2 regions of the Laceyella tengchongensis genome follow, and region 1 is predicted to be linked to the other one. Evidence: predicted binding sites of a transcription regulator. Region 1 holds the regulator's gene; the other holds the start of a gene.
What was found. The regulator CtsR, encoded in region 1, represses protease genes until heat stress. The targets are predictions, from matches to a motif close to ATGGTCAATAAAGGTCAAACA.
Positions count from the first base shown of each region.

Region 1 (4,431 bases):
GGTGACTTGGTTGGAAACTTGGTAGAGCTGCCCCAACGCTTCACTGCCTTCGCCGTAAATTCCCCGCACGGCCAAACCCACCTGGGTGATAGCTGGAATCAGCCGGTTCAACTGTTGGGTCATGGCCAACGCCGGCAAATGAACCATGACTGACGCCCGAATTCCCGTGCCGACATTGGTCGGACAGCTGGTCAAATATCCGTATCCACCTTCAAACGCGTATGTGAGGTGTTTCTCCAACCAATTGTCGATCTGGCTGGCCAGTTCCCAAGCCTTCTCCAACTGCAAGCCGGGGAACAACACTTGAATCCGGATGTGATCTTCTTCATTGATCATGATGCTCACCGACTCGTCCTGGCTCAACAACACCGCGCCGTGTCGTGATTCCTCCGCCAGCATCGGGCTGATCAAATGCTTCTCGACCAACACGCGTTTTTCCAGATCAGTGAGGTCGGACATGCGAATCAATTCCGCGTCTTTGAGGACTGCCAACCGGTCTTTATCATTCTTCCAGGCTTCTTCCACTCTGCGCACCACTTCTTCGGCTTGCGACTGGGTGCTCAACAGGGGAAACGGCAAGCCGTCCAAGTTGCGGGCGATGCGCACGCGGCTAGAGAACACAATATCCGACTGCGGTCCTTTGACGCGCATCCATTCACTGATCGCATTTTGTATAAAATGTTCAAGCGACATGCGAATCACCCCTATTTTTCCAATTGCTCTTGCAATGAACGGATTTGGTCGCGCAGGCGGGCGGCTTCTTCAAATTCTTCCGTTTCAATCTTGGCCGCCAACTCGGCTTTCAATTGTTCCAATTCCTTTTTCAGCTTTAATTCCCCTTGCGCGCGCTCCGGGATTTTCCCACGGTGCGTGGAATGCCCATGCACCCTTCTCAACAGGGGGTCAAGCCGCTCTCGAAATGTCTTGTAACAGTCACCACAACCGAAACGGCCGATTTTGCTGAACTGATTATACGTCAACCCACAGGTATTGCATCGCAATGTTTGTGGTTTATATGCTTCTTGAGGAGAGGAGTTAAAATTGAGCAACCCAGACAACAGTTGATGGAAAGAAAATCCATGTTCAAATCCAGGCATAACTTCGCCTTTTTCTTGGGCACACACTTCGCACAGATGGAATTCCGTTTTTTCCCCATTCACTATCTTCGTGTAATGAAGTGTGGCCGGCCGTTTTCCGCATTCGGGACAGAGCATCGGCCGTCACTCTCCTTTGCTTGTAAATAATGTTGAGATAAGGATCCGCATCATCCGCGCCCGCATCTGGTCGCGCAACGGAATCGGCAATTGCAACGTTTCCCGGGAAATCAGGCGTTGCATCAACACCGCTTCCCGTTTAGTCATTAACTTCTCTTCAACCAACCGAATGATCACGTGTTCCGCTGTCAGTTGCGGAACGGCCTCACCAATCTGATCGAGCATCTCTTCAAACACTTCACGGCGATTTTGGAAACGAACCTTTTGAATGCGTATATAACCGCCTCCGCCCCTTTTACTTTCCACAATATACCCTTTTTCCACCGTGAAGCGGGTGCTGATGACGTAATTGATTTGTGACGGAACGCATTGGAAAATATCAGCCAATTCGCTTCGTTTTACCTCGATGACGCCTGTCTCGCTCTCATTCAGTATTTTCTTCAGATACCGTTCAATAATGTCCGAAATACTGTTCATTCGGACAACCTCCTGCTGACTTTGACTAACTTTGACCTTATGCTTAAATTATAGATAAAAATGCCCACATTGCCAATACCCTTCTGTGGTTATTTTGGACCAAAAACATCATATTCATTACCTCCTTTTCGCTTTTTAGGAGGGGAATTCTACAGCACTGTGTGGGCGGGGGAGCGGATTCCCCATACTAACCGCTCTCCCTCAGTCTGCCCGCACGCTCTTCACTCCCTCAATATTGGTGATCTCGTCAATCAGCTCGGTCAGAGTTGTCTTTTGGGGCAATCGGACGGTGAGAGCAATTTCCAGCATGCCCGGCATTTCCTCATCTTCTTCCACATTCACTTTGCGTACACTCCCACCCTTCTCGGAGATCAATGTGAAGAGCTGTCCCAACTTCCCCTGTTCATCCTTTACATGGATATGAAGCAAACAGAGATGACGTTTGCGGATCAAAATTTTTTCCATCCTAGTCAATAACTCCAAGCTGACCAAGGCGAAAACCGTAGTCAACACAGCCCCGAACATAAATCCCGCCCCTACCGCTAGGCCGACGCCGGAGACCACCCACAAAGACGCCGCCGTCGTGAGCCCTGAAACAGAGGCACGATGTCGCAAGATGGTTCCTGCACCCAAAAACCCGATTCCACTCACCACTTGCGCGCTTAAACGCGCTGGGTCAAACCGCACTTGTTCTTCATCCATGTAATCAGTAAACCCGTAAATGGAAATCAACATGATGAGCGCCGACCCCAGACTCACCAAAATATGGGTCCGAAAACCCGCCGGATGATTGTGCCGCTCCCGCTCCCAACCGACAAGCCCTCCCAACAGTCCAGCCATAAACAGGCGCCACGCGATGTCCCAGTACGGAATCACCCACAATTGCCCCATGGCATCCTCTCTCCTCTTCGCTGTGATGATTCAACTGCCGGACGCCAGACGGCTACTTGGCCGCTGGCAACATCTTTCCCCGTTTATCCTAGCCTGTTCTTGTTCAATTCATAACGAAAACGTAAATCAACGTCATTAACCAGCCAGGCATCTTATAAACGGTTGACTAACGACGGAAGTTCAGAAAACGTTGACAGGATCATGTCAGCCCCCTGCAACTCTTCCTCCCCTCCGAACTGCGGAAAGCCAGTATATCGGCAACCGATGACAACCAAGCCATTTTCCAAACCTGCCCGCACATCGGATTGTCGGTCCCCAACCATGTACCCTTGTGTAATTCCATGAGTTTCTTTACAAATCCGAACCAAGTCCACTTTGGTTTCCGTTTCATAGTCTCCTGCTGTATAAATTCCCTTAAATAAAGAAATTAATCCTTTAGAACTTAAAGCGCCACGCACATATGGGCCCACACCGTTGCTGGCGATGAATAAAGACCACCCTTGATCAATCAACTGAGGTAGCGTTTCTTCCACTCCTGGATAACATTGGCCCACTCCTTGATCAAACAACTCCAACTCTTTGGCCAACATCAACTGATCAGCGGTGTGGCGAACCTCTTTACTCGCTTCAGGCAACAAGGTTTCCCACAGCTCCTCATGTGTCATGCCAAACACCGATTGAATTTTCTCATCCGAGGGAATCTCCCCATCATACAGTCCTTGCTTCTGCAACTGGACAAACGTTTCCCGAAAGGCGGGCACCCCCACTTTTTCTGTTTGGAACAAGGTACCATCCAAGTCAAAGATGATTGCTTTCATATTATCTCCTCTTTCCGTTTTTGCATTAATTGTGACCAATGTGATGGGAAGCCAACCAAAACACCATCCCTATAAAAAAGGCCCACTCAGGCATGACCCCTGCACGTTTATATTTTATAGCCAAATTCCCACTAAAACATGAAAGACCGGCTTCACAACGGAGGAATCCCTTAAAACGACTGAGCTGCCCGCTACGAGCCTATCACCTTCGCTAAATACAATTGACAAAACTGTGACGAAAATATAAAATTTAAAATACTGAAACACCCTTTGGGAAAGAAGTCGTCCTCCATAAATAAGCTTCTTCTCATGCTTACTGGCACAGCTTTGCTTGGGAACGCTTCGATGCGGTTCCCATTGCAGGCTACTCCCCCCTGGGCGGCTTCCATGAACAAAGGTGTGTTTTCTCCATTACAACCACATGCCATGGGCGAGTTTCCGCCGATGGTTTTTTATTTTCTTATCCTCACTCCTCCACCTTTACCCTTCAGGTCATTTCGTCCCTTTTTGTTTACAGATTGCAAGGCCTACGTCATGATAGATTAAGAAATGATGCCGAACGCTATTTTTCAGATTGGGAAAACGGTAGGCGTATCTGATGAATAGGCCAGCGGCTCCAAAACCATTTTCTCCTTCGCTTCACTTGTGCATCGGCGCTCCTCGAGAAAAGGTTTTTCCGCCGCTTCTTCCCCACCAACTTGATTCTCCAGACACGCTCTAGCATCGCCCTACCCTGTTCCCACAGATGAACATGCTATAAAACGGAGTGGTAACGTTGCGATACAAACAAATTAAATGGTTGATTCTCACCATCCCGACCGTCGTGGTTGGGGTGTGGGAATACGTGCGACACGAATTTCTCTTGCCGTACATCTCCATGGATGCGGGCAACATACTGACGCCTGTCATCGTGTTTTTGGTCACCATCACGTTGTTGTTGCACCTGTTTGTGGTGTATGAAAAAATGCAAGAGGATCTGAAAAAAGAACGGGCGGAAAAAGCCGTGTTACAAGAAAGAGAACGGATCGCCA
Region 1 covers NZ_FXTU01000007.1:59,880-64,310, forward strand. The annotation lists gene mcsB (protein-arginine kinase McsB) at 1-693, opposite strand, end outside; gene mcsA (protein-arginine kinase activator protein McsA) at 705-1,214, opposite strand; gene QQZ12_RS13695 (CtsR family transcriptional regulator) at 1,221-1,691, opposite strand; gene QQZ12_RS13700 (MgtC/SapB family protein) at 1,893-2,582, opposite strand; gene QQZ12_RS13705 (HAD family hydrolase) at 2,735-3,400, opposite strand; gene QQZ12_RS13710 (sensor histidine kinase) at 4,176-4,431, shown strand, end outside.

Region 2 (4,431 bases), on a different contig from region 1:
GCAATGGGCCGCTTTGCTTTGCCTGTAGCGCCTTGAAGAGCCGATGATTGGCTCTTTTCTTCCGATTGGGCCGATAAAGACAGACACGCCTATGCCCAAACCGTATCAATCATGTCACAATTGGCGCGGTCACGGGGGAGCCTTTTTTTATAAGATGGAAGTAACAGAAGAGGAAAAAAGTACAATTTGAGAATGTACGTTCCATTGGAGGAAATTATGGACGTTTTTCTGTATCCGATTCTTACGGTTGCCTATATTGCACTTTTTATTTGGAGTTTTCGTTTTATTCGCGAGTCGGCCTATTGGGGAACCTACTGGCTGATGTTTATCACACTGGCGATGATCTACGATAACGCCATCTTGGCGCTCGGCAATTGGATTGGCAAAGGTGATATGTTGGAAGGCCTGAGTTTGGTTCGTTCCTTGTTCCATGTCTTGCTCACACCAACATTGGTGTTTGTTGCGTTAGATATTGTGCGCCGTTTGCGGCTGGAGTGGACAGAGAGTCTGCTCGTACAGGTGCTGTATCACTTATATACCTTTGTGGTGACGGTGATGGGCATCTTTATGGAGATCTTGTGGGTTGACATGGAGCCGGTGGTTGAACACGGCTTATTGCGTTATGCGCCGGTGCAACCCCAAATTCCGTGCGCAAGCGCATTGGTGCTGGTACCGCTTCTCATATCGGGGATATTGGTATGGCGCAAACTGCGATGGCCCGTGCTATTGATCGGACTGTTGTTAGTCATGATCGGAGGGGGCGGGGCAGTTTTGCTCGGCCAACCGGCGCTGTCGGCGGTGTTCGTATTCATTTTCATCTGGGTGCTCGTACTAACGGAACAAATGCTACTGCCAGAGGATTATGGTCCAATCAACCGGGTGTAGAAAGTCGCGGCGCAAAGCTGCGACTTTTTTTGCATAAACGGCTCACCAAGTCAAACACTAAGGCTGGAGGTGAGCACATGAGGAAAGGTTGGATCTTTTTGTGCATGGTTGTGCTGGTGCTGACAGGATGCCAACGGTTTGAAAAGCCGACGGAGCGCACTGGACTTGATAAAGATAGCCACTCATACAGCTACGTCAGTTTCCAAGAAAGCAAATTCAAGCAAATCGCGATGAACGTGCCGGGCGTTCGCGATGTGCGCATGGAGTACGATGGACGCAAAGTGATCTTGATGGTTTTGCCGGAGAAGGGATGGCGTCCGGAACAATACCGAATATTGGCGAATCGGGTTTACCACAAGGTGAACATGGGTTCACCGGTCACCCCTGTCCATGTGAAAGTCATCGCCCCGGAAAATTGGATACAAGCCCCGTGACAAAGAAAATCAACACCTGATCTCTCTCGGGAATCAGGTGCTTTTTTGAGCTGATTGGATCAATCAGTGGAAAAGCTTGCTGAGGAAGGACAAGCCCATAATGGCGGCAATCACCATGCATACCCAGAACAAAGCGCGGTCGTGACGGTTTTGCATCAGGCATCTCCCTTTCATTTTGGTGTCCACTTTATCATAAACGAAAAAAAGCCCGGGGGAGGAGAATCCCCACAGGCACTTTTTACCGCTGGTTGGTAGAAGTCAAGATTTTGTCAACCAATCCATATTCGAGCGCTTCTTGCGCGCTCATGAAGTTGTCACGGTCTGTGTCGCGCTCGATTTTCTCCAATGGTTGGCCTGTGAATTCGGCCAGTTGGCGGTTGAGATTGTCACGCATGCGGATGATGCGTTTGGCGCGAATTTCAATATCCGAAGCCTGTCCTTCTGCTCCGCCGAGCGGTTGATGGATCATTACTTCGCTGTTGGGCAGTGCGAACCGCTTGCCTTTGGCACCGGCAGCTAACAAGAAAGCGCCCATGGAAGCTGCCATACCGACGCAGATGGTGGAAACGTCAGGTTGGATGAGCTGCATGGTATCATAAATGGCCATCCCAGCTGTAATCGAACCACCCGGCGAATTGATGTACAGGGAAATATCTTTTTCCGGGTCTTCGGCAGCCAAAAACAGCAATTGAGCCACAATCAGGTTAGCCACTTCATCGGTCACAGGGCTACCGAGGAGGATGATCCGGTCTTTGAGCAAGCGGGAGTAAATATCATATGAACGTTCACCACGATTGGATTGCTCTACTACAATAGGGACTAGGTTCATTTGTTGTTGGGTGACTGTTTTAGCAGAACAGCCCCCTTCCCCCTTTCTTTCGCAAATTGGTGTGTAACCTTATCATACTCTATTGGTCAAAAAAGGTCAAATGAGAGAGGGCCAGATTTTACATGGCGCCATCTCTGGTAGAGGAGTGGGTTACACACGCATAAAAAAAGCGGATTGTCTCCCAGCAGGGAAAGCATCCGCTCTTTCAATAATGAATCTTTGAGTGTATTTTTTATGGAGATCATTGGATGATTAAGGCAAAAATAACGAGATAAAATACCATTCTATCGACACGCCGATCGGGATGAGCAATAATAAGGCCGCACAGGCCAAACCAAATTTTTTCATCCAACTTGCCATTGATGATTCTCTCCTGATGATATAATTTTTGTTGGATACATTGAGATATTCTATCACATTGGTTACAAATTATATTTGAACACCATTATTCGATTGTGCGGACGATTTGTGAAAGCGGCCTCATCCGAAATGTGGCGTGTTCTTCTCGTTATCTCTCCTTGGTGCGAGTAAAAGGGAAAAAGTCTGTAACCCATTTGCAATGGTGCGGCAGATGGCTTACAGGCTTTCTCATTTGTAGACCTGGCTTACGAAGCGCTGGGTTCGTTCTTCTTGGGGCGCGTCAAATATCTGTTCTGGTGTGCCTTGTTCAATGATGCGCCCTTCGTCAACGCTCAATTCTATGAAGTGAAGAGGAATATAGAAGCCTGCACAGAGATTTTTTTGTCCAAGACTCCTTGACATACCTATTCAACGATGAGGACCGTGCTTTGGTTTGGAGGAAAGGCAGCCACTTCATAGCTTTCCGTGCCGAACTAGATGATGAAAAATAAAAAGCGCCATATAGGCGCTATAAGAGTTAGTAGTCTGTTCTCACATATAGATCATTGATAAACTCTGTAAATGTAGGTCTTACATATCTTACCAAATCCAGATTTAATTCCGCTCCATTAAAAAGCTCTGATATTGCTTCATCAGATGAAAACCAGATGATAATAGGATGTTCTTTTTTTTGACCATAATAAAAACAATAGGGATTTAATGCAGAATCAAATCCAAACGGGACAAGAAGATTAGTTTCCTTGAGTTCTTCATCGTCTTCAAACCAAGCTTCCACTTCTTCCGGAATTTCATCTAAATCATAAAACTCATCAAAATGATAAGGCTCATCATCAATAAGAATATGAGCATTTCTATTCTCGATAGCGTTATATTGTTGAAACCAGTCAATATAGTCTTGCGGCAAACGCACACCAAGAATCTTCTCTACCTCGGCAAAATTTTCAGCAGAGAGTTTTTCTCTTCGTTCCACCCAATTAACCATGTAATCCATTCCTTTCTCTAAAAATGCTAATTTACACTTTGAGCTCCCCAAACTTTGTGTCCACCTGTATGTTTGAAGGCATTGTTTAAATCAAAAGGTATAAGAATCATTTTTCCTGTTTCTTGATGATGATGCCATGTAAGTTTATTCTTTTTATCACGTACTGGCCCTATGGAACCTAATTCTTTATCGATAGAATCAATTTGTCCGTCTGTAAATCCTTCAGACCTTAATTGATCTTTCCATTTATCTCCATACTTATTTATATATCTTTCTTTTAATAAAATGGTCGCAAACTTAGTTTGTGATCCACTTGAACCAACAATGGCGTCAGCCGGAAGTTGGATTGTTATAGGTTTCCCATCTTTGTCTTTCTTTGCATGAGGTTCAAATTTTGGAAAACCTTCGCTATCATACTCAACAGTATAAGTATTTCCTTCTTTGGTTGTCTTGGTTTTGGTTTCATTTGGGTATGAAAAGCTTAACTTAAAGTCCCTTCCATCGCTGGTGCGCATTCTTCTAACTCCATTGCTATCTGTATATATTTCATAACTAAAGTTTTGAACTCCTGCTCTAAGATCAGACGGCTTTTTAGGATGGTTAGTTTGAAACTCCCTTGAATCATTGTCATCATCTTTATCTTTCTTCGGATTTGGCATTGCACAGTGGCAACTATCTGGAACAAGCGTATCTTTTGCTATCCGTCCTACTTTGACCAGTTTGACAGGTGTCGGCAGGCTTTCGACCATGTTCCATAGCCGATTTGGAAGAGGAATAGACTTACCATTCTTGTCCTTCCCATTCCATGCTTCCATGAACATGTCTTTATCGAAGATCAACGTAAAGGGATCCTCAATAATTTCGTTGACACTGGCCTTTAAGTTATTCCATGAATCTTTTGCATAGCCTAAAGGATCAGAAGTTAATTTGTCCCATGCCGC
Region 2 covers NZ_FXTU01000008.1:51,366-55,796, forward strand. The annotation lists gene QQZ12_RS14385 (hypothetical protein) at 217-885, shown strand; gene QQZ12_RS14390 (hypothetical protein) at 963-1,319, shown strand; gene clpP (ATP-dependent Clp endopeptidase proteolytic subunit ClpP) at 1,558-2,205, opposite strand; partial or broken gene QQZ12_RS14400 (amino acid ABC transporter ATP-binding protein) at 2,737-2,832, opposite strand; gene QQZ12_RS14405 (SMI1/KNR4 family protein) at 3,026-3,490, opposite strand; gene QQZ12_RS14410 (HNH endonuclease) at 3,517-4,431, opposite strand, start outside.
Region 2: the regulator CtsR is predicted to act here: its motif matches at 2,231-2,251, upstream of clpP (ATP-dependent Clp endopeptidase proteolytic subunit ClpP).